4 regions of the Pseudomonas sp. S3_A03 genome follow, and region 1 is predicted to be linked to each of the others. Evidence: predicted binding sites of a transcription regulator. Region 1 holds the regulator's gene; each other region holds the start of a gene.

Region 1 (7,827 bases):
CAGCCTTGCTCAAGTAGTCGATATGGCTCTGCAACGCCGGTTTTACTACGTCGCAGGAGGCTGTTTTCAGGCGCCTTCTGTCATCGTCCCTCTGCTGAACAAAGTTCTCTCGCTGCTGGACTAACGCGCGCAACTCGTCATGTTCCGGGCTGGTGATTCGGCTGCTTGGTGAGTCGAGAACCGCTGCGAACTGCGCAAGAGACTTTGCGTCTATCGGGTCGGTTTTAGCGTGTTGCCCCATCGCCCTGGAAAAACTCTTGGCCCGACGGGGATTGACGCAGATGACATTAAGGCCCGCAGCCTGAAGCGCCTTCATGACTTTGCGCTCATAACCGCCAGTAGCCTCCAACACCACGCGTCCGACCTGGTGAAGCAATAGCCACCCAATCAACCCAGGGAAATCTTCTTCGGCGTTAGCGCAATTTACCCCAACGTCAACCTGATGAACTCGAGCTTCAAGGCTGTCCTTGGAAACATCAATGCCTGCTGGATAGGAAAACATAGCCAAACCCTCTTACACTAAAAGTGAGAGCGCTCTGGCTTGGCCCACGCTTGTAACTGTTCGAGGTGGGCTCGTTCAACTGTTCGGGCTCATGTCCAGAGCGGAGAAGTGAGTGGCAGCATGGGCTCCCACACGTGCTTTAAGCACTTCGGGCATTCAGCTTGCCACTCACCCTCTCACTCTCAGCTTAATCCCGTATCAAGACACAAGGGGGCTTGCTCCCGATAGCGGTGGTTCAGCCAATTAATCTATTGCCTGATACACCGCCATCGGGAGCAAGCCCCCTCCCACATTTAACTGGGGCTAGGGCTGTAGAAACGCTCGCTTGTGAGGTTGTTCACGCCCCCAAACCAAAGTTGGACAGCTTCTTGCAATACCGCCACCAGGATGCCTCCCGGCGTCAAAAGTTTGCTTTACGTTACGAGGAATACCGGTGGTGGATCGCTCTCAAATGCTCGGCACGGCCCGTACGACCCTGACTGACCTCTCGCGGGGCAATCTGGGTGTGCCGTTGTTGTTGCTGGTGATGCTGGCAATGATGATGTTGCCGATGCCGCCGTTCCTGCTCGACGTGTTCTTCACTTTCAACATCGCCCTGTCGGTGGTGGTGCTGCTGGTGTGCGTGTATGCCCTGCGGCCCCTGGATTTTGCGGTGTTCCCGACGATTTTGCTGGTGGCGACCCTGCTGCGCCTGGCGTTGAACGTGGCCTCTACCCGCGTGGTGATGCTTCATGGCCAGGACGGCCACGCCGCGGCCGGTAAGGTGATCCAGGCCTTCGGTGAAGTGGTGATCGGTGGTAACTACGTGGTCGGTATCGTGGTGTTCGCGATCCTGATGATCATCAACTTCGTGGTGGTGACCAAAGGCGCCGGACGGATTTCCGAGGTGAGCGCGCGGTTTACCCTCGACGCCATGCCCGGCAAGCAGATGGCCATCGACGCCGACCTCAACGCCGGCCTGATCGACCAGAACCAGGCCAAATCGCGCCGCCTGGAAGTGGCCCAGGAAGCCGAGTTCTACGGCTCCATGGACGGCGCCAGCAAATTCGTGCGCGGTGACGCCATCGCCGGCCTGCTGATTCTGTTCATCAACCTGATCGGCGGCATTGCCGTGGGTATCTTCCAGCACGGTATGACCTTCGGCGACGCGGGCAAGGTCTACGCCTTGCTGACCATCGGTGACGGTTTAGTGGCGCAATTGCCATCACTGTTGTTATCAACAGCCGCTGCAATCATGGTGACCCGTGCGTCGGGCTCCGAAGACATGGGCAAGCAGATCAGCCGGCAGATGTTCGCCTCGCCCAAGGCCCTGGCCGTGGCGGCGGGCATTATGGCGATCATGGGTATCGTGCCGGGCATGCCTCATGTGTCGTTCCTGACCATGGCCGCATTGGCCGGCGGCGGTGCCTACCTGTTTTGGAAAAAGCAAAACGCAGTCAAAGTGCAGGCGCTGCAGGAGGTCGCGCGCCAGCAGGAGCTGCTGCCATCCCCGGCCCGTGCCCAGGAAACCAAGGAGTTGGGCTGGGACGACGTGACGCCCATCGACATGATCGGCCTGGAAGTCGGCTACCGCCTGATTCCGCTGGTGGACCGCAACCAGGGCGGCCAATTGCTCGCGCGGATCAAGGGGGTGCGCAAGAAGTTGTCCCAGGACCTGGGCTTTTTGATGCCCACCGTGCACATCCGCGACAACCTCGACCTGGCGCCCAGTGCCTACCGCCTGACGCTGATGGGGGTGATCCTGGCCGAAGCCGAGATTTACCCGGACCGCGAGCTGGCGATCAACCCCGGCCAGGTGTTCGGCAGCCTCAACGGCATTACCGCCAAAGATCCGGCTTTTGGCCTGGAGGCGGTATGGATCGAAATCAGCCAGCGCAGCCAGGCGCAGTCCCTGGGCTATACCGTGGTGGACGCCAGCACCGTGGTCGCCACCCACCTCAACCAGATTTTGTACAAGCACTCCCACGAGTTGATCGGTCACGAAGAAGTCCAGCAATTGATGGGTTTGCTGGGCAAGGCCTCGCCAAAACTCGCCGAAGAGCTGGTGCCGGGCGTGCTGTCGCTGTCGCAACTGCTCAAAGTGCTGCAGGCGCTGCTGGCCGAACAGGTGCCGGTGCGCGACATTCGCAGCATTGCCGAGGCCATCGCCAACAATGCCGCCAAGAGTCAAGATACCGCCGCGCTGGTGGCGGCGGTGCGTGTCGGATTGTCGCGTGCAATCGTGCAAAGCATTGTAGGGCTTGACTCTGAGCTGCCTGTGATCACCTTGGAACCAAGGTTGGAACAAATATTGCTCAATAGTATTCAGAAGGCAGGACAAGGCCAGGAAGAGGGCGTTCTGTTGGAGCCAAGCATGGCTGAAAAACTGCAGCGTTCGTTGATCGAGGCCGCGCAGCGCCAGGAAATGCAGGGCCAGCCGGTGATTCTGCTGGTGGCAGGCCCGGTCCGGGCAATGTTGTCGCGGTTCGGGCGCCTGGCAGTACCGAATTTGCACGTTTTGGCTTATCAGGAAATTCCTGACAACAAGCAAGTGACTATCGTCGCGACAGTAGGGCCCAACGGCTGAGGGTAGTGGGTTATGCAAGTGAAGCGTTTTTTCGCCGCCGATATGCGTCAGGCCATGAAACTGGTCCGTGATGAGCTGGGCGCCGACGCCGCGATTATCGGTAACCGTCGTATTGCCGGCGGTGTCGAGCTGACGGCTGCCCTGGATTACACCCCCCAGGCCCTGGCGCCGCGCGTGCCGAACATGGAGCTTGAAGACGAGCTGCGCAAGACTGCCTCGCGCATCGTCTCGGCCCAGGCCGAACTGAGCATGCGCGGCGACAGCGATGCCACCACCAATCGCCAGTTGTTCGCCGGCCTGCCGCTGACGGCTGCCGAGCCGTTGGTCGAGCCCACTTTCATCGAACCGCCGCGTCCTGCCGCGCCCGCCCCGGCCGCCGCAGTCGACCAGCGCGCGTTCGACTCGATGCGCTTTGAACTCAATGGCCTGCGCGAGTTGCTCGAAGTGCAGCTCGGCTCGCTGGCCTGGACCCAACTGCAAGGCAGCAAACCGCAACAGGCCAACTTGTGGCGTCGCCTGCAACGCATCGGCCTGTCCGGCCCGTTGTCCCGCGACCTGTTGGCGCTGACCCACGAAATCGAAGAGCCTCGCCAGGCCTGGCGCATGTTGCTGGCCCACTTGGCGCGGATGATCACCACGCCACAGATCGAACCCTTGGAAGAGGGCGGAGTGATCGCCATGGTCGGCCCGGCCGGCATGGGCAAGACCACCACGCTGGCCAAGCTTGCCGCCCGTTATGTGCTTAAGTACGGCGCCCAGAATATCGCGCTGGTGAGCATGGACAGCTACCGTATCGGCGCCCAGGAACAGCTCAAGACCCTGGGCCGCATCCTCAATGTGCCGGTTACCCATGTCGACCCCGGTCAATCCCTGGCCAATGCCCTCGACCCGCTGCTGCGCAAGCGCGTGGTGCTGATCGACACCGCCGGCCTGCAAGCCAGCGACCCGGCGTTGCGTATGCAGCTCGAAAGCCTGGCCGGGCGTGGCATCAAGTCAAAAAATTACCTGGTGCTTGCAACCACCAGCCAGAAACAGGTTCTTACCGCTGCGTATCACAGCTACAAACGCTGCGGGCTGGCCGGTTGCATCCTGACTAAACTGGATGAAACCGCCAGCCTGGGTGAAGTGCTGAGCCTGGCTATCAGCCACGAACTGCCGGTGGCTTACCTGACCGATGGGCCGCGGATCCCGGATGATCTGCATCTGCCGCGCCGTCATCAGTTGGTCAGCCGCGCCGTCAGCGTACAAATGCAAGACGAGCCTAGCGAGGAAGCGATGGCCGACATGTTCGCCGATCTCTATCACAACCCGGCAAAACGGGTCGGTTGAGTCAGATGAACACCGTGAAAAGTATCTACATCGATGGTCTGCAAGCGATTCACGCGGCCAAGCCATGTAGCCTGCGTCTAAGCAAGACAAGGTAAAGAAATAAAATGGGCAGCATGCATCCCGTACAGGTGATCGCGGTGACCGGCGGCAAAGGTGGCGTCGGAAAAACTAACGTGTCAGTGAATTTGTCCCTGGCCCTGGCAGAACTTGGCCGTCGCGTCATGCTGCTGGATGCTGACCTGGGACTGGCGAACGTCGACGTTCTGCTGGGGTTGACGCCCAAACACACGCTTGCCGATGTGATCGAGGGGCGCTGTGAGCTGCGCGATGTGCTGCTTCAAGGCCCTGGCGGGATCCGCATCGTGCCGGCCGCCTCCGGCACCCAGAGCATGGTGCACCTGAGCCCGGCGCAGCATGCCGGCCTTATCCAGGCATTCAGCGATATCGGCGACAACCTCGACGTGCTGGTGATCGACACCGCCGCCGGGATCGGCGAATCCGTGGTCAGCTTCGTGCGCGCGGCGCAGGAAGTGTTGCTGGTGGTCTGCGATGAACCCACCTCGATCACCGACGCCTACGCCCTGATCAAATTACTTAACCGTGACTACGGCATGAACCGCTTCCGCGTACTGGCCAACATGGCCCAGAGCCCGCAGGAAGGGCGCAACCTGTTCGCCAAGTTGACCAAGGTCACGGATCGCTTCCTCGATGTCGCCTTACAATACGTCGGTGCAGTTCCCTACGACGAGTGTGTGCGCAAGGCTGTGCAAAAGCAGCGTGCGGTCTACGAAGCGTTCCCTCGTTCCAAATGCGCATTGGCGTTCAAGGCTATTGCCCAAAAGGTCGATACTTGGCCGTTGCCCGCCAACCCACGGGGGCATCTGGAGTTTTTCGTCGAGCGATTGGTACATCAGACGAGCGCAGGACCCGTGCTATGACAGCGAACGGCTATAACGCCTACAAGAAGTCCGCCCGTGACGGTCAGGGCGAGTTGATCGAGCGTTATGCGCCGCTGGTCAAGCGCATCGCCTATCACCTGCTGGCACGCCTGCCCGCCAGCGTCCAGGTCGAAGACCTGATCCAGGCCGGCATGATTGGCCTGCTCGAAGTGTCAACCAAATACGATGCCACCAAAGGCGCGAGTTTCGAGACGTATGCGGGTATCCGTATCCGGGGCGCCATGCTCGATGAAGTGCGCAAGGGTGATTGGGCGCCTCGTTCGGTACACCGCAATACGCGCATGGTCAGTGACGCAATTCGCGCAATTGAAGCAAAAACCGGTCGCGACGCTAAAGATCACGAAGTTGCGGCCGAACTCCAATTGAGTCTCGACGATTATTACGGGATTTTGAACGACACCTTGGGCAGCCGCCTGTTCAGTTTCGACGACCTGTTGCAGGACGGTGAACATGAAGGGCTGCACGAGGACGGCGCGAGTACTCATATGGAGCCGGCGCGAGACCTGGAAGATGAACGCTTTCAGGGTGCGTTGGCGGACGCGATTGCCAATTTGCCTGAGCGTGAGCGACTGGTATTGGCGCTGTACTACGACGAAGAGCTGAACCTCAAGGAAATCGGTGAGGTCCTGGGGGTCAGCGAATCGCGAGTCAGCCAGTTACACAGCCAGTGCGCCGCTCGCTTGCGGGGGCGTTTGGGAGAGTGGCGAGCGCGCTGACAGGCAGTGTGGGGACACTGCAAAGCGATACCGCGAAGGTGATGGATCTTCGCGGGTTCGGCCCGTGGTGCCCCCGGCAGTCCTTTTTGTGTAATGCCTGTTGATTGAAATGACGCGTCCAGGTGCTGGGCGCGTTTAAGACTGCTTGGAGGTCGAATTGGACAAGAACATGAAAATCCTCATCGTTGATGACTTCTCAACGATGCGGCGGATCATAAAAAACCTGTTGCGTGACCTTGGGTTCACAAACACGGTCGAGGCGGATGATGGCCTTACGGCGATTCCGATCCTCAACAGCGGGAGCATCGACTTTCTGGTAACCGACTGGAACATGCCGGGCATGACCGGTATCGACTTGCTGCGTCATGTGCGGGCCGACGAAAAGCTGCGCAGCCTTCCCGTGCTGATGGTCACCGCCGAAGCCAAGCGTGAGCAGATCATCGAAGCTGCCCAGGCGGGTGTTAACGGTTACGTGGTCAAGCCATTCACTGCACTGGCCTTGAAAGAGAAGATCGAAAAAATCTTCGAACGCATCCACGGCTGATGCCATCGCGGGGGAGCTATGGAGCATAACGAAACGTCACAGGGAGACTTTGAGTCGACCCTGAAAAAACATGCTCACCAGTTGGTCGACAGCCTTGAAAAAGGCCAGTTCGGCGACGCGGTGCAGTTGATCCATGAGCTCAACCAGACCCGTGACCGCGGCCTGTATCAGGAAGTGGGCAAGCTCACACGCGAGCTGCACAGTGCGATTGTCAATTTCCAGATTGACCCGCACATGCCCCAGGCCGAAGAAATCTCACAGATCACCGATGCCACCGAACGCCTGTCCTATGTGGTCAGGCTGACTGAGGCGGCGGCCAACCGCACCATGGACCTGGTGGAGAACGCCACGCCCCTGGTCAACGGCATGGCCACTGAAGCCCAGGCCCTGAGCGCCGATTGGGGCCGCTTCATGCGCCGGGAAGTCGGGGCTGAGGAGTTTCGTGAGCTGGCACGTCGGGTTGAAGGCTTCTTGTCGCGCAGCGAGCAGGAAAACCGCACGGTTTCCAGCAACCTCAACGATATTTTGCTGGCCCAGGATTACCAGGACCTCACCGGTCAGGTGATCAAGCGTGTGACCCAGTTGGTCACCGAAGTGGAAAGCAACTTGCTCAAATTGGTGCTTATGGCAGGCCAGGTTGACCGTTTTGCCGGCATTGAACATGACCGCGAAGCGATCCTCTCGGAAAAAGATCCACAAAAACATCTCGCCAAGGGTGAAGGTCCGCAGATTCATGCCGATAAACGTGAAGACGTTGTGTCAGGTCAGGATGACGTAGATGACCTGTTATCCAGTTTAGGCTTCTAAGGAGCACCCACATGAGCTTCGGCGCCGATGAAGAGATCCTTCAGGATTTCCTTGTAGAGGCCGGCGAAATTTTAGAGCAACTGTCCGAGCAACTGGTCGAGCTGGAAAGCCGCCCGGATGATGCGAACCTGCTCAATGCAATTTTTCGCGGTTTTCACACTGTAAAAGGGGGCGCCGGCTTCCTCCAGCTCCATGAGCTGGTGGAGTGCTGCCACATCGCCGAGAACGTGTTCGACATCCTGCGCAAGGGTGAGCGTCACGTTGATTCGGAGTTGATGGACGTGATTCTCGAAGCACTGGATGCGGTCAACGGCATGTTCAGCCAAGTGCGTGAACGTGCCCCGATCACGGCGGCCACGCCGGAACTGTTGGCGGCCCTGGCGCGCTATGCAGAGCCTGCGGAC
Region 2 (7,827 bases), 200 kb from region 1:
TACCGCGCTCCACGCCCGGCAACCAGCGCGTGAAGTAGTAGATCACCCCAGGGAAAAAACCGGCCTCGGCCACGCCCAGCAGAAAACGCAGGATGTAGAAGTGGGTTTCGTTCTGGATGAACGCCATCATCGTCGCGACGATGCCCCAGGTGAACATGATGCGGGTCAGCCAGATGCGCGCGCCGACCTTTTGCAGCAGCATGTTGGACGGTACTTCGAACAGGGCGTAGCCAATGAAGAACAACCCGGCGCCAAAGCCATAGGCCGCGGCGCCGATGCCCAGGTCATGCTCCATGTGCGTGCGCACGAAGCCGATATTGACCCGGTCGATGTAGTTGAGGATGAACATGATCACGAACAGTGGAAGCACATGGCGCTTCACTTTGCTCACGGCGCGCGTGAGGACGGGATCGCGGGTGGGTGCAACGGATGCATGGCTTGAACGAGTCACAATGGAAAACTCCCCCTGATTATTTTTATGCGGGTTTGTATGCGTTGTTGATAGACATCATACAAGTGCATTTCTGGGGTTCGCAATCCATGGCGGGGTGTTTTTTGTGTTTATAAGGTGACCAGGGGGCTGCTTGGTTTAGTTATTAGTCCGTATTTATTGGGGTTTTGTGAGCGCTTGCGTTGAATTCCTCTGTTTGAAAATGCCCGCTCGATAGCGTCAGTTGTTAAACGCTACAGATTGGTTGTCATACAAGATGATGGTTTTCTCACGCGCTCAGCAATGTCCCTCCAGCAGGATGTTAAGCTCCGCCCAGCCCAACCTCGTGGACCTCCCGCAATGCCCATTGAAAGCCCAGCGCCCCTGCGTAGACGCTCTAACAACCTGGCCCAAGGCGTGGTCGATGCCCTGACCCAGCGCATCCAGCTCGGGCAATTGAAACCCGGTGAAAAACTGCCTTCCGAATCCACCATCGTGCGTGAGCACGGCGTCAGCCGTACGGTGGTGCGCGAGGCGCTTTCCAAGTTGCAGGCCTCGGGGCTGGTGGAGACGCGGCATGGCATCGGCACCTTCGTGCTGGAGCAAAACGCCCAGCAGGGCTTGCGCCTGCATGTGGATACGGTGGCCAGCGTGCGTAACATGCTGGAACTGCGCCTGGGTCTGGAAGTACAAGCGGTAGCGCTGGCCGCGCTGCGCAGAAGCGAGGTGCAACTGGCCGATATGCGCCAGGCGCTGGATGACTACCAGGCCTGCCTGGCCAACCACGACAGCTGTGTGGAAGAGGACAAGCGCTTTCACCAACTGATCGCCGAGGCCACCGGCAATACGTTCTTCAGCGAAATCATGTCGCACCTGGGCAATGCGATGATTCCCCGCACTCAGGTCAAGGGCGCCGAGCGCGGCGGCGCCGATTTTGCCAAGCTCGGGCAATTGGCGAACCTTGAGCATGAGGCGATTTTTAATGCGATCAAACGCCAGGACCCGGACGCGGCGCGGGCCGCCATGGTGCTGCACCTGACCAACAGCCGGGATCGGTTTTCCGGCGAATGACAAGGACTCAAGGTTGAACGAACAGACATTGTCCCAGCGCCTGGAGCGCGTGGCGGCGCATATACCGCACGGCGCACGCCTGGCCGATATCGGCTCGGACCACGCCTACCTGCCGGTGGCATTGTTGCGCCGTGGCGTGATCGAGGCGGCCGTGGCGGGGGAGGTGGCCGCCACGCCTTTTCAAGCGGCCAAGCGTACCGTGTGTGACAACGGCCTGGAGCAGCGCATCCGCGTGCGCTTGGCCGATGGTTTGTCGGCCATCGAACCCGACGACCGTATCACCGCCGTCAGCCTGTGCGGCATGGGCGGCGAAACGATCCGCGACATCCTCGAAGCCGGCAAGGCCCATTTGAGCGGTCATGAGCGGCTGGTCCTGCAACCCAACGGCGGCGAGCAACCGCTGCGCGTGTGGTTGATGCACAACGGCTACCGCATCGTCAGTGAAGAGTTGCTGCACGAAAACCGCTTCTACTACGAAATCATCGTCGCCGAGCGCTCGGAGCCGGTGGTGTACAGCGCTGAAGAATTGTACTTCGGCCCGCTGCACATGCAGGCGCGTACGCCGGTCTTCCTGGCCAAGTGGCAACGCGCGCTGCGCCTCAAGCACAAGACCCTGGCCGGCTTCGAACAGGCACGGCAGACGCTGCCCGAGGCTAAGCGCCAAGAGATAGCCCGGCAGATTCAGTGGATGATTCAATTGCTGGGTTGATCGCTGTTGTCGCCGGATCCGCATCCATGGCGCCGGATATGCTCCAATAACCGCCTCATTCGCTCACCCAGGACGCCCGCCATGGCCGACGCCACCGACCAAGCCTTCTACGACCGCGCAGACGCACATATCGAACTGTCGAACGAGCAGCTCAAAACCTTCGAAGACCTCGGTCAGGTCAGCGCCTCAATGATGTTCGGCACCACCCGGTTCAATGCCTGGGCGTGTGCGCGTAATTTTAAATCCGGCGCGCACATGGCCGAGGAGCGCGAGGCGATGCTGAAGTATTTCTGTGAGCAGTACCGGATGATGCTTGAAGACAATCTGGACGATCACATCAATAATTTTACTCAGTACATGCAAGTCAAATAGGGCGCCGGTACTGCGTCCACCAGCCATACGCCGTTGTCCGCCTGGAAGAACCGCATGCCTGCCTTTCTCATCGCGTGCGTATCAATGCTGAGCAGCACCGGTTGCCCATAGCGCTTGCCGACGGCCATCGCGGTCTCAGGGTTCTCTGTGAGGTGCACATGGTGCCGGCTGCCCGGAATCAGTCCTTGAATGTCGATGGAGGCCATGAAGCGGCTGGCGGTACCGTGGTAGAGCACGGCCGGCGGTTCCTTTTCGATGTGCTGCACCTGCACGTGTTCAGTGCTATGGCCTTGGGCGGCGCGGATGCGGTAGCCATCGTCGGAGAGTGTGAAGCGCTTTTTATCGTTGGTCTCAACGACATCGAGCAAGGCCTGGCGGTCAACGTTATGCCCGTGCCGGTTGGCTTTTGTGATCAGTTCGTCAATATCGGTCCAGCCGTCGCTGTCCAGTGCAATACTCAATGACTCCGGGGCATGGCGCAGTACGTAGCTGAGGAATCTGCTGATATCGTCGCGTTGTTTCTTATTCAAGAGGATTTCCTTTTCCGAGGTGAGCTTGATTGCCGTCAGACGCATTCAGCCCTTCAAGTTTGTTCGGTTCGCGGCCGATAGGATGCCTGTAATTGAAGATGTTTTGGAGCGCATCTCAGGTAGTCGTCTCCGCCGGTTACAACACCCTGGCCGACACTGAGTGCTTTTGCCCCATTTTCGTGCACGCCACCGGCACCATAAGCACACCGAGCGCGCTGTTTCGGGGCTGCGTGCCGGCGGCTCGTATCTTGCTAGTGCCAAGCTAATCAATGACATGGCATTTTGCCGTTAGTCATTTCAAGGCTTGGCCCGCCGTTTATTCGCGTGGGTTGTTTTTGGGAGTGGTCGGACATGCACAGCTTGTTATCACCCGGTATCCGCCTGCTCGGACGTCTCGGTTTCGCACGTAAATTCCAGATTCTGTTTTTCCTGTTCATGCTGCCCCTGGCCGGTAGCCTGTGGATGATCGGGCAGGACTATCGTGAAAAATTAAGCGTGATTTCCAACGAACAGTCCGGCGTCCGCCAACTGTTGGCCCTGGACACACTGGACGGCCAATTGACCGCCCAGCGCAACCTGGCCGCGCGCTGGAAAGCAGCAGACATCCTGCACGCCCCGACGCCGGCGGCGAAGGCGGCGATGGACAAGGTCGATGCGAATTTCCCACTGATCCAGCAAAGCCTGCAAACCTTGGGCGATACCCTCAAAACCCAGAACGCCGGGGCCGATATCCTGGCGCGCTTCGACGCGTTGCAGGCCACGGTCAAGGGCATGGACTCCGCGTCCCTGCGCACCGTGGGCTGGTGGCCGGACGGCTACGACCGTTTCACCTCGGCCCTGAGCGCGATGCAAACCCTGCGTGAGCAGATCACCCTGGACGCCGGCCTGATCCTCGACCCCTGGCTGGAAACCTACATGCTGATGCAGATGGGCACGCAGCAGACGCCGGACCTGATCGAGCGCATCGGTCGCATGGCCAGTGTCGGTCAATCGTCCATCGCGTCCGGGCAATTCACCCTGCAAAGCCGTTTGCAGATGCGCGACCTGCGCAGCCGCATCGGCGACGCGCGCGACCAGTTGGACAAGGCTGCGACTGCGCTCAAAGCCAAGCAATTCGACGGCATGCAACCCTGGACCGCGCAGTACGACAACAGCCTGCAGTTGCTGGATAACGAACTCAAAGTGCTCGATGACGGCGTGTTCGGCGGCAGTATCAAGCTTGACACCACCAGCTTTGAGCGCAGTGTCGACACCACGCTCGCCTCGCTTGGCGCGCTGCGTGTGCAGTCGCTCACCTCGCTGGATGCGCGCTTGAGCTACTACCACAGCCACGCCAACCAACGCTTCATTCCCCTGGCGCTGACGTTCGGCCTGCTGGCCCTGGCGGCGCTGTACCTGTTCGTGTGCCTGCAAGCTTCCATCCGCCGCAGCGCCAGTGGCATCACCACCCTGGCCGAGTCCCTGCGCGACGGTAACCTGTGCGTGGAAGTGGCGGTGGAAGGGCGTGACGAACTGGCGGCTATCAGCACGGCACTGAACGTGGCGGTGATGCAGCTGCGCACCAGCCTGCTGGGGGTCAATCACGAAACCCAGCAACTGGGCTCAGCGGTGCTCACCCTCAATTCGCAATCGGGCAGCACCCTCACTGAAGTCGAAGACCAGCAACACCAGATCAGCCAGATTGCCGCTGCCGCCACGCAGTTGGCCGCCACCTCCATGGGCGTCGCCAGAAGCTGCGAGCAAGCCTCGGGCAGCGCCCAGCAGACCCGGCGCATTGCCGAAGACAGCAGCCGTGACAGCCAGCGCACCACCGCGAGCATCCAGCAGCTCAACCAACGCCTTACCGACACCGCCGATGCGTTGCAGCAGGTGAGCCAGCAGGGGCAGCAGATTCAATCGGTGGTCGACACCATTCGCGGCATTGCCGAACAGACCAACCTGCTGGCACTCAACGCGGCCATCGAGGCGGCGCGTGCCGGTGAGCAGGGCAGGGGGTTTGCGGTGGTGGCCGATGAAGTGCGCAGCCTGTCGCAACGCACCCAGGCTTCCACGGCGCAGATCGCCGGCACCGTCGACAGCCTGCGCGCGACCGTCAGCCAGGCGGTCACCTTGATGGGCGCCGCGTGCGAGCAAGCACTCACCGATGCCGAGTCCGTCACCGGCCTGGGCGCGCGCTTGGGCGAGATTGCCGGCGCGGTGCAGAACGTCACCGACACCCTGGCGCAAATCGCCACGGCCGTGGAAGAACAAGCGGCGACGGCGGACGAAGTGAGCGGCAATATCCAGCAAGTCGATCAGGCCGCAGGGCGCTTATTGGACGGCGCCCGCGCAGTCAACCGCGCGGCCGACACCTTGAGCAGGGGCAGCCAGGCGTTGAGTGACAACACGGCGCGGTTTCGTTTGGGCTGAGCGGCGTTGTGGTGAGCGGGGCAAGCCCGCTCACCACCTGCATCGTTCCCGAAGGGTGCTGAGGGTTACTTCGCTTGGGTGTGCAACACCTCAATCCACAACGCCCCCTTGCCCGACGCCGCTTCTCCCACCCGCTTCAATGCCCCGTTGGCGCTGACCGCATACGCCCCGACCGTGTCGCTTTTCTCGCCCGTCACCAGCAACCATCGGCCATTGGGCGAAAACGCGATATTACGCGGCTGCTTTTCTTGCACCGGGTAGTTGTCGAGAAAGCGCAGGCCGCCCGTGGCTGTGTCCAGCGCAAACGCCGATACCGAACTGCTGGTGCGCTCGCTCATCAGCAGCAGCTTGCCATCCGGCGACAGACGCAGGTCGGCGGCCCAGATGCGCGGTGTCGGGTCGTCTTTGAGGTCATTGTTGCGCGCATCGCGCACTTCGCCGTGGGCCAGTTTCAAGCGTGCGGGGATGCCGTTGGCCACGCCGACCTGGGTCAGCGCGCCGGTGTTGTGGTCGATGGCAAACGCGGTCACGGTACCGCTCATTTCGCCGACCACATACAGGTATTGACCGTTGGCCGAGAACGCCAGGTGCCGAGGGCCGGTATTGGCCGGCACGCTGACAAAGCCCGTGCCGATCGGCGTGAGTGCGCCGGTGTTGGCGTCGAAGCGGTATTGCAGCACATGGTCGGTGCCCAGGTTGCCGGCGTACGCGAAGCGATTGCTCGGGTCGGTACGCAACGAGTGCGCGTGCAGGCCGGTTTTGTAGGTGAGGATCGGCTCGGCCTTGTCGACGGGCTGCACGCTGAGCAGGTCGGCACCGTAGGAGGCCGCGAGCAGATAACGCCCGGCGCGGTCGGTGGCCAGGTAGGCCATGCTGTCGGCCAGCGGCGCCTTGGACGTTGGCGTCAAATGCCCGTTGGCCGGGTCAATGCTGAACGCCTGCACCTGAAACGGCTTGACCCGCAGCGCGGCAAACAAGGTCTTGCCGTCCGGGCTCAGGGCCATCGGGTTGACCTGATCGCCCGCCGTTACTTGCTCGACTAGGCTCAGTGCACCGTTGCTTTCATCGAGGCGATATTGAGAAATCAAGCCATCGCCGGGGCTGGAGATGTAGGCAAAGGTGGTGGCGTTGGCGTGTGCGACGAGGCCGCAGGCAATGGCGGCGGCCAGAATGAGAGGTTTATTCACGAGCGGACCTTTATTGTTTTGATTGTGGTCAGTCATCGTATGACTCTGCGGGAGTCTCGGCAATGGGTGTTTGGTCGGCGCACTGACTTCTTCATCTTGGCGCCTCGCACCAACCTGGTCCTGGGCCGACGGTTTGGCGGCGAGCCGATCCCCTGGCCCATACGGCCTATTCGCCCCAAAGTGCCGATCAGTTAAGCGAACGCAATGTTCAAAGCAATGAAGATCCCCTGTGAGCAAGCCTCCTCCCACAGGGATCTGCGCTTAACGGATCTGCCCACAAACGCGGGTGCGTCAGCGGCTGGCTCAGGAACCTTTCGCGCTCCAAGGGGCTCACTTGTCAGGTCGCTCCGTTTGATCGCCGAAAGGAATCCGCATGCTTTCAGCCTCGCCAGCCTTTGCCCAGCACCCCCCCGTCGAACGCGAACTCAGCCTGCGCGCTGTCATCATGGGGACGCTGCTCGGCATCCTGCTCACCCCTTCCAACGTGTACGCCGGCCTGAAGATCGGCTGGTCGTTCAACATGTCCATCATTGCTCTGTTGGTGGGTTATGCGATTTTCCAGGGCGTGGCCAAGCGTTCGTCCGGGCAACTGCCGTGGACGCTGCATGAAAGCAATATCAACCAGACGGTCGCTTCGGCCGCCGCTTCGATCATCTCCGGCGGGTTGGTCGCGCCGATCCCGGCCTACACCCTGCTGACCGGTAACCAACTGGACGCGCTGCCGATGATTGCCTGGGTGTTTTCGGTGAGTTTCCTGGGTATTTGGATCGCCTGGTACCTGCGGCCGTCGCTCCTCAATGACAAGGCGCTGAAATTCCCCGAAGGCATGGCCACCCTGGAAACCCTGCTGCATATCTATAACCACGGCCGCGAAGCTGCGACACGCCTTAAGGTGTTGCTCAGCGCGGCGTTGTTGTCCGGCATGGTGAAGTGGGTAGACACCTTTATGTGGACCTTCCCGCGTTGGTCACCGACGGCCCATCTGGAACGCCTGACCTTTACCGCCGACCCTTCGCTGCTGTTGCTGGGGTTTGGCGGCATCATCGGCATCCGCGTCGGTCTCACGCTGCTGCTTGGCGCGTTGCTCGCCTGGGGCGGCCTGGGCCCGTGGCTGCTGGC
Region 3 (7,827 bases), 2.3 Mb from region 1:
TGGGCAACTCCAGATAAAGACACAGCAAATAGAACCAGGCGGCAAGGAACGACACGCTGGCATACAGCTCACGACGGAAGATCAACGGGATGTCGTTACAGAAGATATCCCTCAGGATGCCGCCGAATACCCCGGTAATCACGCCGCTAACCGACGCCACCAGCATGCCGTGGCCCATTTCCAGGGCAGTCATGCAGCCGATCAGGGTGAAGGCCACCAGGCCGACGGCGTCCAGCGCCAGGAACAGCGAGCGCAGATGCCGCATCAGCGGCGCAATAAAGATCGTCACCAGCGCCGCGACCGAGGTCAGCACCAGGTATTCGGGGTGCTTGACCCACGTCAGCGGGTAGTGCCCCAGTAACACGTCGCGCACCGAACCGCCCCCCAACGCCGTCACACAGGCGATCAGCACCACGCCGAACCAGTCCATGCCACGGCGCCCCGCAGAGAGGGCGCCGGTCATGGCTTCGGCGGTGATGGCAATGAGGTAGAGCATCAGCAGCATGATGGTGATCCTGGCAGAGAGGCCGGCAGTCTAATCATTTGCCGAGGGCACCAAAAGGGGGCACTTGGCGATAAACCGCGTCGCCGGCCATCGGGAGCAAGCCCCCACATTTGAAATGTGTTCACAAATCAAAATGTGTGGGCTTGCCTACGATGGCGTCAGCTCAGTCGCTACAGCTTCAGGCCTTGATGAAATGCTTGCGGTAATGCTGCAGCTCGGCGATCGACTCGCGAATATCATCCAGCGCCAGGTGAGTACTGCCTTTATGGAAGCTGTCTTTGACGTCCGGCGCCCAGCGTGCGGCCAGCTCTTTGAGCGTCGAGACATCCAGGTTGCGGTAGTGGAAGTAGCTTTCGAGCCCTTTCATGTGCGTATAAAGGAAGCGACGGTCCTGGCAGATGCTGTTGCCACAGATCGGCGATTTGCCCTTGGGCACCCATTTTTCCAGGAAGGCGATGGTCTGGGCTTCGGCTTCGGCCATGCTGACGCGGCTGTCGCGCACACGCTGAGTCAGGCCGGAGTTGCCGTGGGTGCGGGTGTTCCACTCGTCCATGGTGGCCAGCACGGCGTCGCTGTGGTGGATGGCGATCACCGGACCTTCGGCCAAGGTGTTGAGGTTGCTGTCGGTGACAATGGTGGCCATCTCGATGATGACGTCGGTGTCGGGGTTCAGACCGGTCATTTCCAGATCGATCCAAATCAGGTTCTGTGGGTTTTGCATGGCTTGATTCTCTTGGCACCTTGGCGTAGCTGCGCAGTTTAGCAGGCGGGGCCGTGCTAGACTCGCGACCGTTTTACCCAAACCTTTGCATTATCGACACGGAACACCAATGGCCAAACGCCAGCTCAACCGCCGCCAAAACTGGCGCATCGAAAAGATTCAAGGTGAACGCGCCGCGCGCGCCGCCAAACGTGAATCCTCCGCCGTAGAAGCGCTTGAAGGCGGCGACCTGGGCCCCGAGCAAACGGGCCTGGTAATCGCGCACTTCGGTGTGCAGGTCGAAGTCGAGGCGCTGGAAGGCGAACTCGCGGGCTCAGTCTCCCGTTGCCACCTGCGCGCCAACCTGCCGGCGCTGGTGACCGGCGACAAAGTGGTATGGCGCGCCGGCAACCAGGGCATCGGCGTGATCGTCGCCCAGTTGCCACGCACCACCGAACTGCGCCGGCCCGACAGCCGCGGCCAGCTCAAGCCGGTGGCGGCCAACGTCGACATGATCGTGATCGTATTCGCCCCCTTGCCCGAGCCTCATGCCAACCTGATCGACCGCTACCTGGTAGCCGCCGAACATGCCGGCATCCGCCCGTTGCTGTTGCTGAACAAGTTCGACCTGATCGACGAACAGAACGCCCCTGCGCTGAATGCGCTGCTGGCGGTCTACCGCACCTTGGGCTACCCGGTGCTGGAAGTGTCGGCCCATCACGGCAATGGCATGGAACAACTGCAACAGCAGTTGGACGGACGCATCAGCGTGTTTGTCGGCCAGTCCGGCGTGGGTAAGTCGTCGCTGGTCAACAGCTTGCTGCCCGAGGTCGACACCCGTGTAGGCCCGCTGTCGGAACTGTCCGGCCAAGGTACGCACACCACCACCACCGCGCGGTTGTTCCACTTCCCCGGCGGCGGCGAACTGATCGACTCCCCGGGCATTCGTGAATTCGGCCTCGGCCACGTGAGCCGCAGCGATGTGGAAGCGGGCTTCATCGAGTTCAACGACCTGATTGGCACCTGTCGCTTCCGCGACTGCAAACACGACCGCGAGCCGGGTTGTGCGTTGCTCAAGGCCCTGGAAGACGGCCGCGTGCAGCAGCAGCGAATGAACAGTTATCGGTCGATTATTGCGAGCTTGCCGGAGAGCAGTTACTAAACCGCCGAAACAACAAGGCCGCGATTATCGCGGCCTTGTTGTATGTGAAGCCTAGGATCCCGTCCCAGGCACCGTAGGGTCTTTCACCCCACCATCATCAAACAGATTCAATTTCTGACGCAGCTCATGCGCCGGCAAGGGTTCTTGCCCTGGCGGGATGGCGTTCGGGTCGGCCGGCACTTCGCCGGGCGCGCCAGCACCAGGGGTCGGTTGTGGCGGTGGGGGCTGATCACCCTCAATCGCACGCTGGGCCTTTTTGGTCAGCACGACGATATCGATGCGCCGGTTGGCCGGGTTGAACGGATCCTTGTGATCAAACAGCTGCGAGGATGCAAAACCCACCACGCGCGCGACTTGCGGGTCCGGGTAGCTGCCGGCTACCAACGCGCGACGTGCGGCGTTGGCGCGGTTGGCCGATAGCTCCCAGTTGCCGAAGTCACCCTGGCCCGCATACGGCTTGGCGTCGGTGTGACCGCTGATGCTGATCTTGTTCGGCACCGTCTTGATGGTGTCGGCCATGGCCAGCAGGATGTCTTCGAAATACGGCTTCAAGCGTGCGCTGCCGGAGTCGAACATCGGCCGGTTGGCGGCGTCGGTGATCTGGATGCGCAAGCCTTCCGGAGTGATTTCGAACGAAATCTGATCCTTGAATTTCAGCAACTGCGGGTTTTCTTCGACCTTGTTCTGCAACTCTTGCAACAGCAACTCAAGGCGCTCTTGCTCGACCTGCTCGGCCATGGCCTCGACGGTATCGCGCTCGATCGGGATTTTTTCCTGGGGCGCCTCGGTTTTGACTTCGGGGTTGATGGTGCGCTCAGGCGCCAATTGCGGCGAGCCGCCCAGATCGATCACGAAAGGCGTGCCGCTTTCCGAAAAGCCAATCGGGTCTTTGAAGTAGCCGGCAATGGCGATTTTCTGTTCGGGCGTGGCCGTCGACATCAGCCACAGCACCAGGAAGAACGCCATCATCGCCGTCGCAAAGTCGGCGAAGGCGATTTTCCAGGCGCCACCATGGTGCCCCGCAGCGAAGCGCTTGACGCGCTTGATGATTATCGGCTGGTTGTTTTCCATGGCTTAGCGACCGCGAACCGCTTGTTCCAGCTCGGCGAAGCTTGGGCGATGCTTCGGGTACAGGACCTTGCGACCGAACTCCACCGCCAGCGACGGCGGCATGCCGGAAGCGGACGCCACCAGACTGGCCTTGATCGATTCGTAAAGGTTGATTTCTTCTTTGGCATCATGGGCCAGGGAGGTCGCCAGAGGGCCGAAGAAACCGTAGGCCGCGAGAATACCGAAGAAGGTCCCCACCAACGCCGCACCGACGTGCATGCCGATGGCCGCCTGGTCACCCTCACCCAGGGAGGCCATGGTCACCACAATACCGAGTACCGCCGCGACGATACCGAAACCGGGCATGCCGTCTGCGACGCCGGTCACGGCGTGGGACGGATGCTCCAGCTCCTCTTTAAGGCTGAACAATTCCATGTCGAACAAGCCTTCAAGCTCATGGGGAGCCATGTTGCCGGAGGACATGATGCGCAGGTAATCACAGATATAAGCGGTCATGCGCTCGTCTTTGAGCACGGCCGGATACTTGGCGAAAATCGGGCTGGCCGCGGCGTCCTCGATGTCAGCCTCGATGGCCATCATGCCTTCGCGGCGGCTCTTGTTGAGGATCTCGTACACCAGCCCCAGCACTTCCAGGTAGAAGGTGTGGGTAAAGCGCGAACCAAACATGGCCAATGACTTCTTGATCACGTGCATGGTCATGTAGCCGGGGTTGGCCTGCAGGAAAGCGCCCAGTGCCGCACCACCGATAATCATCACCTCGAAAGGCTGGATCAGTGCCGCAATTTTACCGTGGGACAGGACGTACCCGCCGAGCACGCTCGCGAAGACGACGATGATGCCGATAATTTTAGCCATAGGAGATGAGTACTTGCGCCGTCGGGTTCATGGACATATTTGGGGGAACTGAAAAACTCTTGTTCTACTTATCGGCAAAACTGCGCCAGACTATAGCCCGTTAAGGCGAAAAGCCAGTTCGGCCCGCTCCGGGCGTGTTGACCGCATGTGATGATCGCGCCCCAATCATGGCTAATAAAACGACAGTCCCATCTGTAAGACCTCTCTCTCTCGCCGCTTGGATCAAGTGCCTGGACGAAGTGCCGCTGCCTGTTCCCCAGGCCAGCCACGACCGGGTGTGCAAGGCGATCCGCGACAGCCGCAGTTCGTTGCGAGATATTGCCGAACTGATGCAAAACAGCCCAGCCCTTGTACTCAGCGTGATGCGCGAGGCAAACAGCCATACCCATGGCAGCCTGACGGAGCCGGCGGAAAATCTCGAAGTGGCGCTCAACCGCCTGGGCCTCAAGCGCGCCGAAGAACTGCTGGCGCGCCTGCCCTCGGTGCCGGCCCAAGAGATCCCCATTGCATTGCGTCAATTGTTGCTGGTGAGCCAGCATGCATCGCAACAAGCCAACGGTTTGTTCGGCAGCCGCCTGGCACGGTTGTGGCAAGACATTCACTGGGGCAGCCTGCTGTTTCTGTCGCCGCTGTGGCCGATGGCCGTTGCCCACCCCAAGCTTCTCGAAGAGTGGGAGCTGCGCGTGATTCACAAGGGCGAGTCGGCACGCAAGGTCGAGCAGCAATTGTTCGGCGTACGCCTGCTGGACCTGTGCCTGGCACTGACCGAAACCTGGCACCTGCCGATCTGGGTGTCCCAGGGTTATAACCTGCTGAAGAACGAGCAACGGTTGCTGGTCAAGGCGCTGCATATCGCCCGTGAAGATGACCCGTTGCGCCATCAGCAGTTACTCGACGCCGAGCCCAACCTGCGCCGCTGGCTGAACCAGCCGGCCAATACCGTGCTGCTGGCCAACGGTTTGGCGATGTCCGCGCAAGAATCCTGGACCTGCCCGCACACACAGCGCTGGCAGTACCTTACAGCTCTGTATCTGCAACAACCGCTGGCTGAGGTGCAGCAACACTCGCATCAACAAGCCGTCACCAGCGCGCGCACCACGCTGATGCCCGACCTCTGGCACCCGGCGCTTTCGCTGATCTGGCCGTGGCATGTACAGAAGATCCATCGCGGCCTGCTGCCCGCGCCGCCGCCCACCGCCGAAGCCTTGGCGGTATGGCGCAACCGCTGCACCGAACTGCTGGTGGAGCCGAGCCGTTTTGCCAACGCCATGCATTTGACCACGTGCGCCAAGGAAGCCCTGGTGGCCAGTGGCATGCAGCGAGTGTTGTTGTTCATGGCCGATCGCGCCTTGAGCACGCTGCGCGTACACCAAGCCGACGGCCTACCTAAAGACGCCGCCAACCTGAGCCTGGACGTGGTCAACAGCACACTGCTGCAGCGCCTGCTGGAAAAATCCGCCCAAGTGCGCCTCACACCGGACAATCATGCGCAGTTCTCGGCCTTGCTGCCGCCGATCCTGCGTCGCCTGTTCAACGGTGAGCACCTGTTGTTGCGTTCCATGAGCTGCAACGGTCGCGTGGTGATGGTGATGATCGCCGACCAGGGCGGTGGGCCGTTCTCGGAAACCACCGTGCAAGCCTTCGGCAAAACCGCGCAGTGCATCGAGAAAGCCCTGCACAGCTTTACCAACCGCAGCGTCTGATGCTTGCGCTACAATCGCCCTCCTTTATCGCCAACATTTGTGCCCAGGAGACCTCACATGCCTGACTTCTCTGGCTTGCCGCTGGTGATCGAACCCAGCGACCTGATCGGTCGCCTTGATACCGAACACCTGATTCTGGTGGACCTCACCAGTGCCGCCCGCTACGCCGAAGGGCATATCCCGGGGGCGCATTTCGTTGACCCCAAGCGCACCCAGTTGGGCCAGCCGCCGGCACCCGGCCTGCTGCCCCACAAAGCCGACCTGGAAAAACTCTTCGGTGAACTGGGCCACACCCCGGATGCCACCTACGTGGTCTATGACGACGAAGGTGGCGGCTGGGCCGGACGCTTCATCTGGATGCTCGACGTGATCGGTCACCCGAAATACCACTACCTCGACGGCGGCCTGCTGGCCTGGCTGGCCGCTGAGTACACCGTGTCGACCGACGTGCCGCCAGCGCGCGGCGGCCCGGTCAGCCTCACGCTGCACGATGGCCCCACCGCCACCCGCGAATACCTGCAAAGCCGCCTCGGCGCCGCCGACCTGGGCATCTGGGACGCACGCGGCCCGCTGGAATATTCCGGCGAGAAGGTGCTCGCGGCCAAAGGCGGGCACATCCCCGGCGCCGTGAACTTCGAATGGACCGCCGGCATGGATAAGGCGCGCAGCCTGCGCATCCGCCGCGACATGCCGCAGGTCCTTGAAGAGCTTGGGCTGACCCCCGACAAAGAAATCATCACCCATTGCCAGACTCACCACCGCTCTGGCTTCACCTACCTGGTGGCCAAGGCGCTCGGTTATCCGCGAGTCAAAGGTTATGCCGGTTCCTGGGGCGAATGGGGCAACCACCCCGACACCCCCGTTGAGATTAAGGTTTAAGGACAGTTATGAAAAAGCAGTTGTTTATCCTCAGCCAGTACTTGCTGCCGCACCATCTGCTGTCGCGCCTGGCCGGCTGCATTGCAGAGTGCCGCGTGCGCTGGTTCAAGAACGCCTTCACCACCTGGTTCGCCAAACGCTATCAAGTGGACATGTCCCAGGCACTGGTTGAAGACGTAACCGCCTACGAGCACTTCAACGCGTTCTTCACTCGCGCCCTCAAAGACGGCGCGCGCCCGCTGGACCAGGCCCCTGGCGCCGTACTCAGCCCCGCCGATGGCGCGGTCAGCCAGCTTGGCCCGATCGAACATGGTCGTGTGTTCCAGGCCAAGGGCCACAGCTTCAGCGTGCTGGAATTGCTGGGCGGCGACGCCGCTGTAGCAGCGCCGTTCATGGGCGGCGACTTTGCCACCATCTACCTGTCACCGAAGGACTACCACCGAGTTCACATGCCGCTGGCCGGCACCCTGCGCGAGATGGTCTACGTGCCGGGCCGGATCTTCTCGGTCAACCAGACCACCGCCGAAAACGTACCGGAACTGTTTGCGCGCAATGAGCGCGTTGTGTGCCTGTTCGACACCGAGCGCGGCCCGATGGCGGTGGTATTGGTCGGCGCGATGATCGTGGCATCGATTGAAACCGTGTGGGCTGGCCTCGTCACGCCGCCCAAGCGCGAGCTGAAAACCTTCCGCTACGACGAAGCCGCGCGTGCGCCGATTTATCTGGAGAAAGGTGCCGAGTTGGGCCGCTTCAAGCTGGGCTCGACCGCCATCGTGCTGTTCGGGCCGGATCAGGTGAAATGGGCGGAAGAATTGGTGGCCGGTTCGCCGGTGCAGATGGGCCAGGGTATCGCACTGCCCAACGCCTGACCTGACGCCAATCCAGGTCAATTGTGGGAGGGGGCTTGCTCCCGATAGCTGTGTTTGAGTCAACTCATCGGGTGACTGATCCA
Region 4 (7,827 bases), 1.9 Mb from region 1:
ACAGGCGTACAACCGCTGGATCTACCCGCACACATCGAACTGAGCCGCGCTCTGCCGGCGGCACAGGCTCAGGCGCCGGCCCACCTGCGCGACGCTGTGGAGCTGATTGGCGTGGCCATCGCCGAAAATAGCGTCACCCACGATGTGGCGGCGTTTTCCAAGGACAACAGTGTCAAAGCGTCCATTCGTGGCTTGATGGCCGACCACCTGTTTGACGAAGGTCGCCACGCGCAATTCTGGACTCGCCTGGTGCAACACTATTGGCAAACCGCGAGCCCGGCTGACCGTGACAGCATCGCGCACGTGTTGCCGATATTCCTGAGCCATTACCTGATCAATGACCTGCAGAAGAACTTCGACCTGCAGTTGATCGAGCACCTGGATATAAGCAGCAGTGTGCGCGGTGCGCTGCGTGATGAAGTGATCACGCTGGCGTTTCCCATCACCGGCCAGCACCCCTTGATGGGCAATATCATCAGCTTCCTGCAACACAGCGGCTTACTGCACACACCCAGTGTGACGCAGGCGCTGAACGACTATCTGCCGGTGCCCGCATGAGGCGCCTGACCATCGGATGGCGCGGCACCAGCAAGGCACTGGGTGCCATCAGGCCGGTACTGGAGCAGTACGGGCATGTGTCTGCTGACGAGGCCATCGACCTGTGGCTTGAAGACGGTAGCCTGCCGTTGCCGGACGAGGTGGGCGAAGCGGCCTGTATAAGGCTGCGCCTGGGGGTTGGCCCGGAAAGTGGCTGTGGGTTGCCCGCGCTACAATTACGCGCCTATGACCGTGGCCAACGACTGTGTGCCGTGCTGAACATCGCCGAAGAGCCCAGTGGCAATGGCCAGCGACTGCGCCAGCAGGTGACAGGCGCACTGGTGGACTGGGTTGCGCTGCACGTCAGTGGCTTTTCACGGGACCCTGGATATCGGCCTCTGAGTACGGTCGCCACGGACTGGCCCGAGCAGGGTTTGCAAGGACTTGAAGCGTTGGCCTTTATGCATCGGTTCAATCGTACACACGACCGCGCATTGAGGCAGGAAGCCCAGGTGCCGGTGTTCGAACGAATACAGGCCAACCTTTTCGCTTTCGCCAATCGGCCGGCACTGTGCATCGCCGGGAGTGAGGTGACCTATCGCCAGCTGCACGTGCAGGCCATGGCAATCCAGCAACGCTTGCGCCCGTTACTGGAGGCGCTCGAGGCGCCGCCAGTGATCGGTGTATGCCTGGCAAAATCCGTCGAGCTGTACGCCAGCATTCTCGCGGTACTTGGCTGTGGCGCGGTGTACTTGCCGCTCGCCCCTGACCAGCCTCCTCAACGTCATCAGATGATGCTCGCCGGGGCTCAGGTGCTGCTGGACACCGGCAAGCATCCGTTGCGGGGACGTTTCCTGGCGTTGGATGTCAGTGCCGTCGACCCTGGCGACACCACCGAAACCCTCTGTGCGCCGACATCCAATCACGCCTGCCCGGACGCGCCGTGCATGCTGCTCTACACATCGGGAACCACGGGCCAGCCCAAGGGTGTGCAACTGAGCCAAGGCAACCTGGCGCATTTCACGGCCTGGTTCAGGACCTGTATGGCACTGGATGAACACAGTCGGGTGTTGCAGTTTTCGCCCTTGAGTTTCGACTCATCGCTCATCGATATCTTTCCCACCTTAATCGCCGGCGCCGCGTTGATCATCCCCAGCGAACAGCAACGGCACGACCCCCGGTTACTGGTGGAATTGCTTCGCCGGCAGCGCGTCAGCCATGCGTTTCTGCCGCCCGCGCTGCTCAACCTCCTACCGCTGGACCGTCCTCTGGGTGTGACGCATCTGCTCACTGGCGGCGATGCCTGCGAACCCCATGTGATCGAGCGCCTGGCGGGGCAGTGTCAGCTCCACAACCTCTATGGCCCCACCGAAACCACGGTGCTGATCACGCACCGGACATTGGTCGCCAACGACGACAATCGCAACATTGGCACCCCCATCGCCAACAGCCGGGTGCTGATTCTGGATGACCAGTTGCAACCCGTAGATGAAGCGGTAACCGGCGAGCTTTATATCGTTGGGCCTGGGGTAAGCCTGGGGTATGTGAATGCGCCGCAGGAGACCGCCGGCCGGTTTGTCGAGCTGCTGCTGCCGGGGGGCCAGGCCGTGCAGGCCTTTCGCAGTGGCGACCTTGCGCAGTGGACCGCCGAGGGTATCGTGTTGGGCGGGCGGCGCGATGATCAGGTAAAAATCCGTGGGTTTCGGGTCGAACCCCAGGAAATTGAACAATGCCTGCGCAACAGCCGGTTGTATCGCGGGCTGGCGGTGGTGATCGACCCTGACCGCAGGATCCACGCCTTTTTCGCCCAGCCCGAACCAGGTGCTACGGTCGCCGCGTTGCGCACGCATGCACAGCAGTGGCTACCGGACTACATGCAACCTGGCTTCTGGGTTGAACTGCCAGACATACCGCACACTCACCACGGCAAGGTTGATCGCAGGGCGCTGTTGGCGCTACCACCACAGCCCATTTTGCAGGCGACCCCCTGCCTTGCGCGCACCGCGCTGCAAGCACAGCTGAGCGGCCTGTGGGGCGAGCTGTTGGGGTTGCCCGCCGAAAACGTGGGTATTGATGACAGCTTCTTCGACCTCGGCGGCCATTCGATTTTGCTGTCGATGTTGTTGTTGCGTGTTCGCGAGCAATTTGGCCGTGGTTTTGCGCTGAGCCAGTTCATTGAAGTCCCGACGGTTCGTACGCTGGCAGCGCTGATGCAAGACGGGGAGCGCCCCGACGCCTCTTCCGGCCAGGCGATCCGGGATGCCCAACGGCCGTGGACGATCAACTCGTTGCCCGAGGGTGCCTGGGGCGATCCGCGCAAAGTTATAGTCACAGGCGCCAACAGTTTCGTCGGTATACACATCGTCGAAGCCCTGTTGGCCGGTGGCGCCATTGAGGTGGCGTGCTTGGTGCGTGAACGACCGGGGCAGTGCGCGATGATGAGGTTTACCCAGGCGCTGCGCGATTACCGCTTGGACCATATGGACCTGAGCCGAGTACAGGTATTCGCCGCCGACATCAGCCAGCCTCGACTGGGTTTGGCCCGCGACGTCTATGACTCTCTCGTCGAAGGCTTCGGTGTGCTGGTGCATAACGCGGCGCAGGTCAACCACGTCATGGACTACGCCTCGCTAGCCAGGAACAACGTCGAGCCCGTATTCGAATGCTTGCGTCTATGCGAGACGCGCTGCAAGAAAGTATTCAATTTTGTCTCGACGCTGTCCGCCTCCAGCAGTATCGACACGGTGGGACGTATCCTTGAAGCCCCTGCGGCGGCCACATTGCCGCTGTATATCAAGAATGGCTACAACCTCTCCAAATGGGTGGCGGAGCGACTGCTGGGGCGCGCGGTTGAAAACGGGGCCTGGGTCAATATCCATCGCCTCGGAAACATCAGCTTCAACAGCCGCAATGGGGTTTGCCGGCCGCAAAAAAATCGCCTGATGCTGATGCTCAAGGGCTCGCTGCAACTAGGCCTGCTTCCGCGGCTGGATTTGAATTTCGACCTGATGCCAGTGGACTTTCTGGCGCGCTTCATTGCGTTCCACGGCAGTCGTTTTCAAGCCGATAGAAGCGTGTTCAACCTGCATAACCCGCAGCCGTTGAGCTGGGAGAATTATCTGGATGCGTTCAGCCGAGCCGGTCATATGTTTGAGCGGGTAAGCATCACGCAATGGCAGAAGGCGCTACAGACGGTGGACCAGGACAACGCGCTGTTTGGCGTACTCGGTTTTTATCTTGATCGCTTGGATGAAGACATCGGCGATACCGGGATGATCCTTCACGAGAACGCACAGCGTGGCGTTGAGCAAATGGGTGAGCAGTATCCCGATAAAACCCCCGCGCTATTGAGCAGAGGTTGCAATTACCTCAAGGCCATCGGTTTTCTATGAATTGCGTCAGGACAACATTATGAAACGGCTGCAACCGGATACGTTAATCCGCAATCCAACGGGACGGCCGATAGTGGCCTCGCGGGTGATCGACTGCCAGGCCAGGCGTGTGTGGAACATGGTGGGGACGTTTTCAGGTTTTGATGTATTCATCCCCGCTCTGTCACACATCGAAATGACCGGTACCGGTGTGGGTGCTTTACGCACGAAGTTTTTCCGAGATGGCAACCAGGTGGTGGAACAGCTCAATAGCCGGGATGAGCACGCCATGTATATGACTTGGACCACCCTCTACAACACTCTGGGCGTGGCTAGATTGTGGGCAGCAATCAACGTGGACGCACTGGAGACACAGTGCTCCAGGGTAACGTGGACCCTCATTGCCGAACCGGAGGACGCTGCACAGGTGGGATTTGAACAATTTGTACAGGCTTTCGCTGAAAGCGCACTGGACAACGTCAGCCGCTTGTTGGGCCCGCAGTAGGAGCGAACACTGCACGCTCCTACTCACACGCTCAACGGCTCAGATTTTGAAGCTGTCGACCAGTTGCTTCAGCCGATTAGCCTGTTGCGACAGCGCATCGCAATCCTTCAAGGTTTCGTTGAGGTTGGCCACGCCCTGCTGGTTAAGCAGGTTGATCTGGTTGATATCCACATTGAGGGTTTCCACCACGGCCGTCTGCTCCTCGGTGGCCGCTGCGACGGATTGGTTCATACCGTCGATCTCAACGATCCGCTGCGTGACGCTGACCAGGCGTTCGCCGGCCTGGTTGGCCACCCCGACGCTTTGCTCACTGGACGTTTGGCTGGCGTTCATGGTGGTCACCGCCTCGCGCGAACCCACTTGCAGCGAAGTGATCATTTTATGAATCTCTTCAGCCGATTCCTGAGTACGGTGAGCCAAGTTGCGCACTTCATCGGCCACCACCGCAAACCCACGTCCCGCCTCGCCGGCACGCGCAGCTTCAATCGCGGCATTCAGTGCCAACAAGTTGGTTTGCTGGGAGATGCCTTTGATCACATCAAGGATGTGGCCGATATTATCGGTGCTGGCGTTCAGTGTTTCGATCTGAGTGCAGGACAAACTGATTTTTTGCGACAGTTCAGACATCGCCAGGATGGTTTGCTCCACCACTTTGCGACCGTCGTCGGCTTGCTCGCTGGCACCGCTGGCGTGCTGTGACGCATCAGCCGCGTTGCGCGCGATTTCCTGAGTGGCGGCACCCAGTTCGTTGATTGCTGCGGCCACACTGTTGGTACGCGCACTTTGCTCATCGGAACCGATGATTGACGCGTTGGAGGATGCCATCACTCGCTGGGACAGGTCGTGCACCTGGCGTGTTGCCGAAGACACTTCGGAAATCGAAGCGTGGATACGTTCCACAAACCGGTTAAACGCACTGCCGACTTCGCCAAACTCATCTTTGCTGGTAACAGCGAGGCGGCGGGTCAGATCACCTTCACCTTGAGCGATGTCTTGCATCGCAACCCCCATAGTGGTCAAGGGCCGCAACAAGACCTGAATCAGCAGGCTCAAGAGCACAGCAATCGCGACCACGGCGATGAGCATAGCGATCAATGCCGACGTGCGGAATTTACCCAACGGTGCGTAGGCTTTGTCTTTATCGATCGACAGACCGATATACCAATCTGCCCCTGGCAAGCCGCTGATCGGAGTGAAGGACAAAATACGATCCTGGCCCTTGAGCACAACCTCCTGATTGACCTTCTCGATGCGTAAGCGGGTGCCGGGATAGATGTCCTTGAGGTTTTTCATCACTTGGTCCTCGTCCGGGCTGACGATGACTTGGCCGTCGCCGCTGACCAGGAACGCATGCCCGATGCCGCCGAAATCCACCGAGTTGATGATTTTCACCAGGGTTTGCAAGCTGAGGTCTCCGCCCACTACACCCAGCAGCTCGCCGTTCTTTTTCACCGGCATGGCGATGGTGACGATCTGCCCGCCTACTGCAGCCATATAAGGCGGCGTGAGCATAGGTTTATCAGCCGCCACGGCTTGTTTGTACCAGGGGCGCTGACGGGGGTCGTAGCCGTCGGGCATTTTTGCATCCGGGCGCTGGGTAAACACACCATTGGTTTGACCCACATAGGTGAACTGGAAGTTCGAGGTGAGCGCTGGTTGGTCGACTAGCCCAGGCAAGTCCGCTGCACTGCCTTGGTGAGCTACGTTTTGCGTCAGGCTTTCGAGTACCAGTATTCGACCACTGAGCCAGTTCTGCACACTGCTGGCGGTGAGCTCCCCGGATTGTTCGATGGACGATTCCAGGTTCTGCTTGATGGTGCTGCGCTGCAGGTAGTCGTTGTAAAGGGTGAACAACGCGAAGGCTAAAACCACTACGCCTGACGCGGCCAACAAGATTTTATGACTGAACTTAAGATTCATTTCATCGACTTCTTTTGCCAAAGGGGGATAAGCGTGCCGAGTGGAAATTCCATAAAACGGTAAGCGGAGTGTTCACCCGCTCCATTTCGGTGCACGCATGGCTCATCAAGCTTTCGGCCAAGTCGGAGCAAAACTTAGGGACTTATGGGAGAAATCTGATTTTTAACCCAGGAAAGAGATAGGCGGTAGGCGTTAGCGCTGTCGTGTGTTTTTCACTTGAGGACAACGTGGCGGGATTGCATCCCTCTAAACGACAAAACCCCTGTCTGCGTTAGCAGACAGGGGTTTCGGAATTTAATCTTGACGATGACCTACTCTCACATGGGGAAACCCCACACTACCATCGGCGATGCATCGTTTCACTACTGAGTTCGGGATGGGATCAGGTGGTTCCAATGCTCTATGGTCGTCAAGAAATTCTGTGTACCGGCCCGTCGCAGTATCAACGTGCCGATGAAATTCATGGACTTCTACATAAACAAAACCCCTGTCTGCGTTAGCAAACAGGGGTTTTGGAATTTAATCTTGACGATGACCTACTCTCACATGGGGAAACCCCACACTACCATCGGCGATGCATCGTTTCACTGCTGAGTTCGGGATGGGATCAGGTGGTTCCAATGCTCTATGGTCGTCAAGAAATTCGGGTACTGACTCGTGACCAAATGGCCTCGCTTCAGCAAATTGGGTATGTGACAGCAGTCGGTGTTTTGTGAGTTACAAACTTTCGGTTCGTTTCGTCTTCACACACCGCAATCTGATGCTCTTTCGAGTAGTCAAATTGCTTGGGTGTTATATGGTCAAGCCTCACGGGCAATTAGTATTGGTTAGCTCAACGCCTCACAGCGCTTACACACCCAACCTATCAACGTCGTAGTCTTCGACGGCCCTTCAGGGAACTCAAGGTTCCAGTGAGATCTCATCTTGAGGCTAGTTTCCCGCTTAGATGCTTTCAGCGGTTATCTATTCCGAACATAGCTACCCGGCAATGCCACTGGCGTGACAACCGGAACACCAGAGGTTCGTCCACTCCGGTCCTCTCGTACTAGGAGCAGCCCCTCTCAAATCTCAAACGTCCACGGCAGATAGGGACCGAACTGTCTCACGACGTTCTAAACCCAGCTCGCGTACCACTTTAAATGGCGAACAGCCATACCCTTGGGACCGGCTTCAGCCCCAGGATGTGATGAGCCGACATCGAGGTGCCAAACACCGCCGTCGATATGAACTCTTGGGCGGTATCAGCCTGTTATCCCCGGAGTACCTTTTATCCGTTGAGCGATGGCCCTTCCATACAGAACCACCGGATCACTAAGACCTACTTTCGTACCTGCTCGACGTGTCTGTCTCGCAGTCAAGCGCGCTTTTGCCTTTATACTCTACGACCGATTTCCGACCGGTCTGAGCGCACCTTCGTACTCCTCCGTTACTCTTTAGGAGGAGACCGCCCCAGTCAAACTACCCACCATACACTGTCCTCGATCCGGATAACGG

The links. Region 1 encodes FliA, which starts transcription of late flagellar genes. Its sites were predicted from a motif close to CTAAAGTTTNNNNNNNNNNNGCCGNTAA; they were not measured.
Region 2: AB4O25_RS09545 (methyl-accepting chemotaxis protein) is a predicted target of FliA. The motif match lies at 3,166-3,193, and genes of this name have one in related genera.
Region 3: motA (flagellar motor stator protein MotA) is a predicted target of FliA. The motif match lies at 4,362-4,389, and genes of this name have one in related genera.
Region 4: AB4O25_RS19195 (methyl-accepting chemotaxis protein) is a predicted target of FliA. The motif match lies at 6,444-6,471, and genes of this name have one in related genera.

Annotation. Positions count from the first base shown of each region.
Region 1 covers NZ_CP162753.1:2,307,564-2,315,390, reverse strand. Annotated here, with positions in the region: gene AB4O25_RS10400 (IS110 family transposase) at 1-502, opposite strand, end outside; gene flhA (flagellar biosynthesis protein FlhA) at 954-3,068, shown strand; gene flhF (flagellar biosynthesis protein FlhF) at 3,081-4,397, shown strand; gene fleN (flagellar synthesis regulator FleN) at 4,502-5,335, shown strand; gene fliA (RNA polymerase sigma factor FliA) at 5,332-6,072, shown strand; gene AB4O25_RS10375 (chemotaxis response regulator CheY) at 6,242-6,616, shown strand; gene AB4O25_RS10370 (protein phosphatase CheZ) at 6,635-7,423, shown strand; gene AB4O25_RS10365 (chemotaxis protein CheA) at 7,435-7,827, shown strand, end outside.
Region 2 covers NZ_CP162753.1:2,110,387-2,118,213, reverse strand. Annotated here, with positions in the region: gene AB4O25_RS09570 (MFS transporter) at 1-451, opposite strand, end outside; gene AB4O25_RS09565 (FadR/GntR family transcriptional regulator) at 791-1,501, shown strand; gene AB4O25_RS09560 (tRNA (adenine(22)-N(1))-methyltransferase) at 1,515-2,210, shown strand; gene AB4O25_RS09555 (DUF3144 domain-containing protein) at 2,292-2,582, shown strand; gene AB4O25_RS09550 (RNA 2'-phosphotransferase) at 2,561-3,112, opposite strand; gene AB4O25_RS09545 (methyl-accepting chemotaxis protein) at 3,464-5,521, shown strand; gene AB4O25_RS09540 (lactonase family protein) at 5,587-6,708, opposite strand; gene AB4O25_RS09535 (OPT family oligopeptide transporter) at 7,082-7,827, shown strand, end outside.
Region 3 covers NZ_CP162753.1:4,641,848-4,649,674, reverse strand. Annotated here, with positions in the region: gene AB4O25_RS21210 (trimeric intracellular cation channel family protein) at 1-508, opposite strand, end outside; gene orn (oligoribonuclease) at 684-1,226, opposite strand; gene rsgA (small ribosomal subunit biogenesis GTPase RsgA) at 1,336-2,367, shown strand; gene motB (flagellar motor protein MotB) at 2,419-3,438, opposite strand; gene motA (flagellar motor stator protein MotA) at 3,442-4,293, opposite strand; gene AB4O25_RS21185 (HDOD domain-containing protein) at 4,461-5,996, shown strand; gene AB4O25_RS21180 (rhodanese-like domain-containing protein) at 6,054-6,875, shown strand; gene asd (archaetidylserine decarboxylase) at 6,884-7,744, shown strand.
Region 4 covers NZ_CP162753.1:4,178,150-4,185,976, reverse strand. Annotated here, with positions in the region: gene AB4O25_RS19210 (diiron oxygenase) at 1-558, shown strand, start outside; gene AB4O25_RS19205 (amino acid adenylation domain-containing protein) at 555-3,929, shown strand; gene AB4O25_RS19200 (SRPBCC family protein) at 3,949-4,413, shown strand; gene AB4O25_RS19195 (methyl-accepting chemotaxis protein) at 4,453-6,333, opposite strand; rRNA gene rrf (5S ribosomal RNA) at 6,632-6,747, opposite strand; rRNA gene rrf (5S ribosomal RNA) at 6,857-6,972, opposite strand; rRNA gene AB4O25_RS19180 (23S ribosomal RNA) at 7,130-7,827, opposite strand, start outside.